3 regions of the Cellulomonas sp. P4_H12 genome follow, and region 2 is predicted to be linked to each of the others. Evidence: riboswitches for the same ligand, from Rfam matches in the RefSeq annotation. Region 2 holds a riboswitch; each other region holds the start of a gene.
The links. A riboswitch is a leader RNA that binds a small molecule or an ion and turns the genes downstream of it on or off. The one in region 2 is predicted to bind S-adenosylmethionine.

Region 1: linked by a shared signal. The riboswitch ahead of AC1DQC_RS17315 (ABC transporter permease) and the one ahead of AC1DQC_RS18890 (NADPH-dependent FMN reductase) in region 2 are both predicted to bind S-adenosylmethionine.
Region 3: linked by a shared signal. The riboswitch ahead of AC1DQC_RS18510 (methylenetetrahydrofolate reductase) and the one ahead of AC1DQC_RS18890 (NADPH-dependent FMN reductase) in region 2 are both predicted to bind S-adenosylmethionine.

What each region holds. Positions count from the first base shown of each region.
Region 1 is NZ_JBFUKJ010000035.1:26,166-29,360, forward strand. Features, by position in the region: gene AC1DQC_RS17310 (ABC transporter permease) at 1-775, opposite strand, end outside; gene AC1DQC_RS17315 (ABC transporter permease) at 777-1,766, opposite strand; SAM riboswitch class IV at 1,810-1,917, opposite strand; gene AC1DQC_RS17320 (rhodanese-like domain-containing protein) at 2,090-2,503, shown strand; gene AC1DQC_RS17325 (M20 family metallopeptidase) at 2,500-3,195, shown strand, end outside.
Region 2 is NZ_JBFUKJ010000047.1:5,543-8,737, reverse strand. Features, by position in the region: gene AC1DQC_RS18900 (RNA polymerase sigma factor) at 1-565, opposite strand, end outside; gene AC1DQC_RS18895 (YciI family protein) at 594-977, opposite strand; SAM riboswitch class IV at 1,169-1,277, shown strand; gene AC1DQC_RS18890 (NADPH-dependent FMN reductase) at 1,294-1,821, shown strand; gene AC1DQC_RS18885 (flavin reductase family protein) at 1,818-2,363, shown strand; gene AC1DQC_RS18880 (LLM class flavin-dependent oxidoreductase) at 2,429-3,195, opposite strand, start outside.
Region 3 is NZ_JBFUKJ010000043.1:11,659-14,853, reverse strand. Features, by position in the region: gene AC1DQC_RS18525 (TetR/AcrR family transcriptional regulator) at 1-47, shown strand, start outside; gene AC1DQC_RS18520 (DNA-3-methyladenine glycosylase I) at 117-728, shown strand; gene AC1DQC_RS18515 (hypothetical protein) at 781-996, shown strand; SAM riboswitch class I at 1,118-1,214, shown strand; gene AC1DQC_RS18510 (methylenetetrahydrofolate reductase) at 1,282-2,319, shown strand; gene metE (5-methyltetrahydropteroyltriglutamate--homocysteine S-methyltransferase) at 2,327-3,195, shown strand, end outside.

The sequences.
Region 1 (3,195 bases), on a different contig from region 2:
GCGGCGGGGCGCCGTAGCCGAGGAAGCTGAGGGCGGAGACGGCCAGGATCGCCGCGCCGAGCTGCAGGGCGGCCAGGACCACGACCGGGCCCGCCGCGTTGGGCAGCACGTGCTGGAACAGCACCGACCACCAGCGGCTGCCGCCGGCGTGCGCGGCCTCGACGTACACCGACGACCGGACGCGCAGCACCTCCGAGCGCATGATGCGGGCGACGGTGGCGACGCTGGCCAGCCCGACGGCGATCGCGACCTTGACGGTGCCGAAGCCGAGCGCCGTGATGAGCGCGAGCGACAGGAGCAGCGCCGGGATGGACAGGAGGACGTCGACGGCGCGCATGACGACGTCGTCGAACAGCCCGCCGACGAACCCGGCGAGCAGCCCCACGAGCGCCCCCACCAAGAGGCCGACGCCGACCGCGACGAGCGCGGCCTCGAGGGTCAGGTGCGTGCCGTGCACCACCCGCGTGTAGAGGTCACGGCCCAGCTGGTCGGTGCCGAACCAGTGCGCGCCCGACGGCGGCTGCAGCTTGTCGGCGGGCACCCCGACGAGCGGGTCGCCCGGCGCGAGGACGTGGGGAGCGAAGGCCGCGACGAGCAGGAGAGCGAGCCAGACGATCGCCAGCAGCAGGCCGGGCCGGCGACCGAGCTCGCCCAGCCAGGCGAACCGGCCCGGCCCTTCCGCGTCCTGGCGGTCGCGCAGGGCGTCCGCGAGGCGGTCGTGCGAGGTGGCGGCGAACTCGTCCGGGGCGAGCTTGCGGTTGAGCAGGTCGGTCATGTCATGCCCCCGCCGTCACGGGCTCGACCAGAGGGGCACGTACGGCGGCCTTCGTCGGCCGGGAGCGCCGCACGATCCGGGGGTCGAGCAGCGGGTAGAGCAGGTCGACCGCGAGGTTGACCAGCACGAAGACCGCCGCGGCGAACAGCACGATGCCCTGCACCACGGGGATGTCCTGGGCGCTGACCGACGTGGCCGTCAGCCGGCCGATGCCCGCGCGGGAGAACACGGTCTCGGTGACCACGGCACCGGCCAGCAGCTCGCCGATGACCAGGCCCACCACGGTCAGCGCCGGGAGCGAGGCGTTGCGCAGGGCATGCCGGAAGTGCACGCGCGCCGGCCCGGCGCCCTTGGCTCGCGCCGTGTCGACGTACGGCTGGCCGAGGGTGTGCCGCAGCGACCGCGACAGCATCTGCGCGATGAGCGCCGCCGTCGGCACGGCGAGCGTCACGGCCGGGAGCACGATCGAGGCGAACCCCTTGTTGCCGACGGCGGGGAAGATCGGGTTCGCGAACGAGAACCACTGCACGAGCAGCAGGGCGAACCAGAACGACGGGATGGCCACGCCGAGCGGAGGCAGGCCGAGCAGGAGGTTCGACAGGCCGCGACCGCGCACGAGGGTGGCCAGGATCGCCAGGCCGCCGCCCAGCAGGAGCGCGAGCACGAAGGCGGCGAGCGCGATGGCCGCCGTGGGCGGCACCGCCTCGGCGATGAGGCCGGTCACCGGGCGGTGGAGCACCACCGAGGTGCCCAGGTCGCCGCGCAGCAGCGCGCCGAGCCGTGTGACGTACTGGACCGGCAGCGGCTGGTCGAGCCCGTACTGCGCGCGCAGCGCGTCCAGCTGCTCGGGCGTCACGTCGGACGACTCGCTGCCGTACATCAGGGAGACCGGGTCACCGGGCAGCGCGTACAGCACGACGAAGGACACCGTGTAGGCCGCCCAGAGCACCAGCAGCGCCTGTCCCAGGCGGGCGGTCACGTAGCGGTTCATGTGTGGTCCCGGGGGGAGGCGCGCATCGGGGTCCTCGATCTGCGGTCTGTGCTTGCACGGCGGGCGCCGTGCCGGGTCGTCACCTGGAGCACCCCGTCACCGGAAGGGTTGCTGCCCGACCAACCAGGGTTTGTCGTCGGGGCTCGAGACCGCGGCGAAGGTAGGCACGCGGCCGGGCGTCGTCAACGGTCCGCTGGGCCTTCTCATCAGATGGACAGCGAATCCGCCATGTGAGAAGCCGCTCGCGATCGTTGACATCGACCGCGCGGTCCTCGACGCTCCGGCGCCACGAGGGCCCTGGGCCCGCACCCGAAGGAGAACCCATGACCGACACCACCTCCCGGCCGGGCGCGCCCGCGGAGCACCTGAGCCTCGAGGAGGCCGCCGCGCTCGCACCCGTCGTGAGCCCGACGGAGGCCGCCGAGCGCGTGGCCGCCGGGGCGTTTCTCGTCGACGTCCGCAGCGAGGCCGGCCGGTCCCGCACGGGTGCCATCCCGGGCGCCACCGTCGGCGACCGGTACGCGATCGACGAGGAGTTCGACCTCACGGCGGCCACCCGGCACGCGCCCGTCGTGTCCCTGGACACGCCGATCGTCGTGGTGTGCGGCTCGGTGCGCGGGTCCGGGCCGGTGGCCGCGGAGCTGCGGGCCAGGGGCTTCACCAACGTGGTGCACGTCGACGGTGGCTTCCCCGCGTGGAAGGACGCCGGGCTGCCGGCCGAGGCGCCCGTCGGATGACCACCCCGTCCACCGCCTTCCTCGACGAGCTGCACGCGCTCACCGAGCGGCGGCGCGCGTCGTTCGTCCCTCTGACGTCGCCGTTCCCGGGGGCCGACGACGCGTCGCGCGCCCTCGTGCGGGCCGCGGCCAAGGCGGGGGAGTCCGACGCGCTCGACCTGGCCCACGCGATCCACACGCACCCGGAGGAGGCGTTCCGCGAGGTCCGCTCCGTCGCCGCGATCGCGGAGCTCCTGGGTCGGCACGGCGTGCCCGCTACGGTGGGCTCGCACGGCCTGCCGACGTCCCTGCGCGCCGGGCTGACCGCCGACGGACCGGACGACGGCGCCGCGCGGCAGGACGCCGGTCCCACGATCGCGATCCTGGCCGAGTACGACGCGCTGCCCGGCGTCGGTCACGCATGCGGMCACCAGCTCATCGCGGCGGCCGCGGTCGGGGCGTTCCTCGCGCTGCGGCAGGCCGTCGCGGACGGTCTCGAGCTGCCGGGCCGGGTCCTGCTGCTGGGCACGCCCGCCGAGGAGGGCAGCTCGGGCAAGGAGATCCTGGCGCGCAACGGGTTCTTCGATGGCGTGGACGCCGCGCTCATGGTCCACCCGTTCGGGTTCGACGTGGTCGACCACCCGTTCCTGGGTCGTCGGCAGCTGCGCGTGACCTACCAGGGGGTCGCCGCGCACGCGTCGGCGAGCCCGTTC
Region 2 (3,195 bases):
CGGCCCGGGCCACCGCGGTCCCCGTGCTGCTGGCGTACCCCTCGTTGAACATCAGGTAGAGCACCCGCAGCACCGCCCGGAGCCGCTCGGCGTACTCGGCCTCCGACGGCATGCGGAACGGGCCGTCCAGCCCCCGCAGCGTCCGGCGGGCCCGGCTCAGTCGCTGCGCCATCGTCGGTTCCGGCACGACGAACGCCCGCGCGATCTCTGCCGTCGTCAGCCCGCCCACCGAGCGCAGCGTCAGGGCGATGGCCGACGCCGGGCTGAGCGCGGGATGGCAGCAGCCGAAGAGCAGGAGCAGGGAGTCGTCGGACTGCAGCGCGTCGACGCCCTGGTCCATGGTCGCGACGAGCTCCTCGCGCCTGCGCCGCGCATCCTCGCTGCGGTAGCGGTCGACCAGCTTGTGCTGCCCCACGACGACGAGCCAGGCGTGCGGGTTGTCCGGCACGCCGGTGCTCGGCCACTGCGTCGTCGCGGCGAGCAGCGCCTCCTGCAGGGCGTCCTCCGCGTCCGCCAGGTCGCCCGACCGCCGGACGAGCACGCCGAGGACCTGCGGCGCGAGCACGCGCAACAGGTCCTCGACGCTCGGCTGGTCACTCAGGGGAGGGCGCCGCCATCAGCGCGCGGACCTCGAACACCTGCTGGAGCGGCACGCCGTCCGGTCCGGGTGCGGCCGACGCCGTGGCCGCGATCTCGATGGCCCGCGCCTCGTCCTCGACGTCGACGGTCCAGTAGCCCGCGAGGAACTCCTTCGACTCGGCGAACGGCCCGTCGACGATCACCGGCGTGGACACCCCGTCGCTCCGCACGAACTTCGCGGTGTCCGGCCACGCGAGCCCCTGGCCGTCGACGAACTCCCCGCTGGTCACCAGCTCCGCACCCAGGTCCTGCTGGAACTGGATGTGGCGCCGCACGTCCTCCGGCGCCCACGTGTCGATGGGCGGCACGCCCTCGATGAAGTAGTTCATCAGCAGCATGTACTTCACGGTGCACTCCCGTTCGTCGGGCTCCGGTCAGGCCTGTCACCCACGGGTCGGAGCCGCTCGCACGTTCTCGACACGCATCCTTCCGGTTCTTCGCGACGCCCGTCCCCCTCCGCTGTCCGTCATTCGGGATTCTCCGGCGAAGCCCTTGCCGGGCGGCGGCCCGTTGCTACAACTCCGCCCTAGGTCACGAGCACCAGCGCGAAGCCCCGGCTCGCTGGTCAGCAACCCCTCCACGACGGGGTGCTCCGGGAGATGACCTGGCCGTACCGACCGGTGCGGCAAGCGTGCAGCGAGAAGGAGCTCCACCGTGGTCCACCAGCCAGTTCCCGACGTCGTCGCCCTCGTGGGCAACCCGAGGCCGGGGTCGCGCACCCTCGCCGCCGCCGTGCAGGTGGCGGACCGGCTCGCCGAGGGCGTGGACGTCACCACCGTCGACCTGGCCACGATCGGTCACCAGCTCTTCACGGCCGACCGCTCGCTGCTCGACGCCGCCCTCGCGACCGTGTCGGGCGCCCGGTTGCTCGTCGTCGCGACGCCGGTCTACAAGGCGACGTACACCGGCCTGCTGAAGTCCTTCCTCGACCTGTACGGCCCCGACGCACTGGCCGGCGTCGTGGCGGTCCCGCTCGTCGTCTCGGGCGGCCCGGCCCACCTGCTCGCCGGCGAGGTCCACCTGCGACCCCTGCTCGTCGAGCTCGGCGCGACCGTGCCCACGCGCGCACTCGCGGTCACGGAGGCCGACCTCGCCGACCTCGACACCGTCATCGACCGCTGGCTCGAGCGCGCGTACGGCCCGTTGCGCGCGGCCCTCGACGTCGCGGCGCTGACCGCATGACCGCCGAGATCCTCCGCGTGCTCGACGCCGACCTCACCCAGCAGGACGAGCCGCAGCTCAGCCCGCAGGCCTACAAGGACGTCTTCCGCCGCCACCCCGCCGGGGTGGCCGTCGTGACGCTGCTCGACGACGAGGGCCGGCCCGTCGGCTTCACCGCCACCTCCGTCATCTCGGTGTCCGCCGAGCCGCCGCTGCTCGCGTTCTCGCTCGCCTCGACCTCCTCGTCGTGGCCGGCCCTCTCGACGGCCCGCACGCTCGCGATCAGCTTCCTGGCCTCCGGGCAGGACGACGTGTCCGCGCGGTTCGCGACGAGCGGCATCGACCGGTTCGAGGCGGGCGGGTGGACGGCCCTGGAGACCGGCGAGCCGGTCATCGACGGCGCCGTGTCCTGGGTGCGCGGGCGCGTCGTGCAGCGCGTCCCCGTCGGCGGCTCCTACCTGGTGTCCGTCCGGGCGCTCGCGCACGGCATCGCCGACGAGGCCCTCCCGCTCGTCTACCACGACCGCACGTACCACCGGATCGGCGACCACACGGCCGTCTGACCCGTCGCAGAAGGCCCCCGGCATCGGATGCCGGGGGCCTTCTGGCGCGCGCTGACGTCCGCGCTCTAGCGGGAGCTGGCCGTTGCCAGGGCGCCCACCAGCTCGTCATCAGTCGGGCCCCACGCGCGGGCGAGCAGCTCGTACGAGCGGGCCGTGTCCGCCGGGTCGTGCGTGATGGTCGTGATCAGGAGCTCGTCGGCGCCGGTCGCGCGCACGAGCGCGTCGAGGCCCCGGACGACGGCGTCGGGGTCGCCGACGATCCGGGTGTCGATCCGGTCGCGCAGCAGCGCCTGTTCGGCCTCCTCGCGCAGCTCGAACGGCGTGGTCGTGCCGGGCCGCGGGTACGGGACCGCGCCGAGGCCCGCGCGGATGGAGAGCACCCACTCGCCGAACGGGTCGGCGAGCGCGACGGCCGCGGCCTCGGTCTCCGCGACCAGCACGTCGGCGGACACGACGACGTACGGCTCGTCGAGCACCCCGGGAACGAACGCCGCGCGGTAGGCCTCGACCGTGTCGAGCACCGTCGCGGGGCTCACGTGGTAGTTGGCGGCGAGGGGCAGGCCGAGCTCACCGGCCACGCGCGCGCTCTCCCCCGCGCTCGACGCGAGCACCCACAGCGCCACGTCCGAGCCCTCGACCGCCGGGCTGGTCACCCCGCGGTCGCCCGCCGTGGCGGTCCCGGCCTGCAGCGCGAGAACCGTGGCCAGCTCGTCGCGGAACCGGGCCGGCGTGCGGCCGGCGCCGAGGAATTCCTGGTGGGCCACGAACCGCGCGCGCAGGGCGGGGTCGGGGTCGGCGTAGTTCAGCGGCGGCGCGGCCGGCACGAGCAACC
Region 3 (3,195 bases), on a different contig from region 2:
TGATCCTCGACGGCATCGAACGCCTCATCGCCCTCGCGGCGCAGTGAGCCGCCCACAGCCACCCGGTCCGCACACCCGCTCGGACCGGTGTCGGCGGCGCCGGGCAGACTCGACGCATGACCTCGCCTGACGCCCTGCGCACCGGCCGCTGCTTCGGCGACGGCAACCCGCTCTACGAGCGCTACCACGACGAGGAGTGGGGCGTGCCCGTGCACGACGAGCACGCGCTCTTCGAGCGGTTCGCGCTCGAGGGCTTCCAGTCCGGCCTCGCCTGGATCACGGTGCTCCGCAAGCGGCCTGCCTTCCGCGACGCCTTCGCGGGGTTCGACCCCGAGGTGGTGGCCGGCTTCGGCGACGACGACGTGGCGCGGCTCCTGGCCGATGCGGGCATCGTGCGCAACCGCGCCAAGATCGAGGCGACGATCGCCAACGCCCGCGCGCTGCGGGAGCTGCACGCCGCCGGGGGCACCCTGGACGCGGTCCTCTGGTCGCACGCGCCCGACCGCGCCGCCCACGTCCGACCCCTGACCTGGGCCGACGTCCCCGCCCAGACGCCCGAGTCGCGCGCGCTCGCCACCGAGCTCAAGTCGCTCGGCTTCCGGTTCGTCGGACCCGTCACGGCGTACGCGGCCATGCAGGCCTGCGGGGTGGTCGACGACCACCTGGCCACGTGCCCGTCGGCGACCGCCGCGTCACCCGCCCGGGTGAGCACTACTCCTGCCGGGTGACGCTCCCGTCCACCCCTCGGAACGCGGTGTGACGCGGACTACAGTGCGGGCCATGACGGAGATGCCCAACCACGACGCCCGGCGTGATGCCGCGCGCGCGGCGGCGGAAGCTCTGGCGGACAACGCTGTTCCCGACGCGGGGATCCTCGCGGCCGTCCAGGACGGGCTGCTGTCCGTCCCGGCCGGCTCGCCGAACTCGTGGTTCGACGTGCCGTCGCAGCGCAGCCGCCTGCAGCCGGGGACCCTGTCCCCGCGCCGCCCGCACTGACGCGCCCGCTCCGGACGGCCGCGCCCGCGCTGCGGCGCGCCCGCGTGACGGCACGCGGACAACGTCGTCTCACGGGCCGAGCACGGTTGCCCAGCATGTGATCGTCGGTCTACCATCGCGCCTACCATCCAGAGCGGCCGAGAGACCTGGCTCGACGACGCCGCAGCAACCCCCCTCCCCGCCGAGGGTGTGGGTGCTTCCGCCAGGGACGATGGAGTGAGCGATGTCCCCGCAGACCACGTGTCCCCGCACCGCACCGGTGCCGACGACCCCGCCGGCCGCGCCATGAGCGCCGCCGCCGTGGAGCCCCGCACGCCCGGCCTGCACGCCGCACCCGCAGCCCGCCCGCAGTCGGCGAACGACCGCCCCACGATCTCGTTCGAGCTCTTCCCGCCCCGGAACCCCGACGCCGCACCGCGCCTCTGGGCCACCATCCAGGCGCTCGAGTCGGTGCACCCCGACTTCGTCTCGGTCACCTACGGCGCCTCGGGCAAGACCCGGGTCACCACGCGCGCGCTGGTCCGCCGGCTGCTCCGCGAGACGACGCTGAACCCGATCGCCCACCTGACCTGCGTCGGCACGTCCCGCGCGGAGATCACGGAGATCGTCGGGGAGTTCCTCGACGAGGGCCTGCGGTCGTTCCTCGCGCTGCGTGGCGACCCGCCCACCGACCAGAGCGACTGGGCGGCCCACCCCGACGGGCTGCAGACCGCGGGCGAGCTGGTCGAGCTGCTGCGGGACATCGAGGCCCAGCGCTGCGCCGACAGCCCGTCGCAGGCCGTCCGGGCGCGCGTGCGGCCGCTGTCGGTCGCCGTCGCCGCGTTCCCGCGCGGCAACCACGCGACCGGGGGCACTCGCGCGCAGGACGTCGCCTCGCTGCTGGCCAAGCAGCAGGCCGGCGCCGACTTCGCGATCACGCAGGTGTTCTTCGACGCCGACGACTACCTGGGTATCGTGGCGGAGGCCCGTGAGGCCGGCGTGACCATCCCGATCATCCCGGGCATCATCCCGACCACGGACCCGGCCCGCCTGCTGCGGGTGCAGGAGCTGACCGGCGTCCCGGTGCCGCGCACTCTCCTGGACCTGCTGGGTTCTGCCGACGACGAGCTCGACCGCCACCGCCGGGGGATCCGCGCCAGCGTCGACCTCGTCAACGGCGTCCTGGACGGCGGGGCACCCGGCGTCCACCTGTACACGTTCAACCAGCACCATGCCGCACTTGACCTGCTCGAGGGTGCACACCTCGACGGCGGAGCTCGGACAGCTCCCGACCTGGCCGGATGGCCGCAGGACACGGCACCCGCCCGACCCCCGAGGGACTGAGAAACACATGAGCACTGCGACATTCCCCGCCAGCTCCGTGCTGGGCTACCCGCGCATCGGCCCCCGTCGCGAGCTGAAGAAGGCCCTCGAGGCGTTCTGGGCCGGCCGCACGACGGCCGACGAGGTCGAGGCCACCGCCGCCGAGCTGCGACGCCGCACCCGCACCCGTCTGGCCGAGCTGGGCCTGGCCACCGACGTGCCCGCTATCCCGAGCGCCTTCTCGTTCTACGACCACGTGCTCGACGCGACCGCCGTGGTGGGTGCCGTGCCGGCCCGCTTCGCGGACGTCGTCGGGGCCGACGGTGCGCTCGACCTCGCCGGCTACTCGACCGTGGCCCGCGGCCGCGGCGACGACCTGCCGCTCGAGATGACCAAGTGGTTCGACACCAACTACCACTACCTGGTCCCCGAGATCGGCCCGGAGACCGAGTTCCGCTTCGCGAGCGACCGCCCCGTCCGCGAGTTCGCGGAGGCCCTGGCCGACGGCGTGCTCACGCGCCCGGTGCTCGTCGGCCCCGTCACCTACCTCGCGCTGGCCAAGCCGACCGAGGACGCCCCCGAGGGCTTCGCGCCGATCGACCGCTTGGCCGACCTGCTGCCGGTCTACGCCGAGCTGCTCCAGGCGCTCGCGGCTGCCGGCGCCACCTGGGTCCAGCTGGAGGAGCCCGCGCTGGTCTCCGACTCGATCGCCGTCCCCGCCGAGCAGCTGCTCGCCGCCGTCATCGAGGCGTACCGCGCCCTGGCGACGGACCTGACGGACCGCCCGGCCATCCTCGTCGCGGCGCCGTACGGCGACCTCGGCGCGGCGTTCCCGGTGCTCGCCGCCACGGACATCGAGGCCATCGGCATCGACCTGGTCCGCGGCCACGCGCCGAC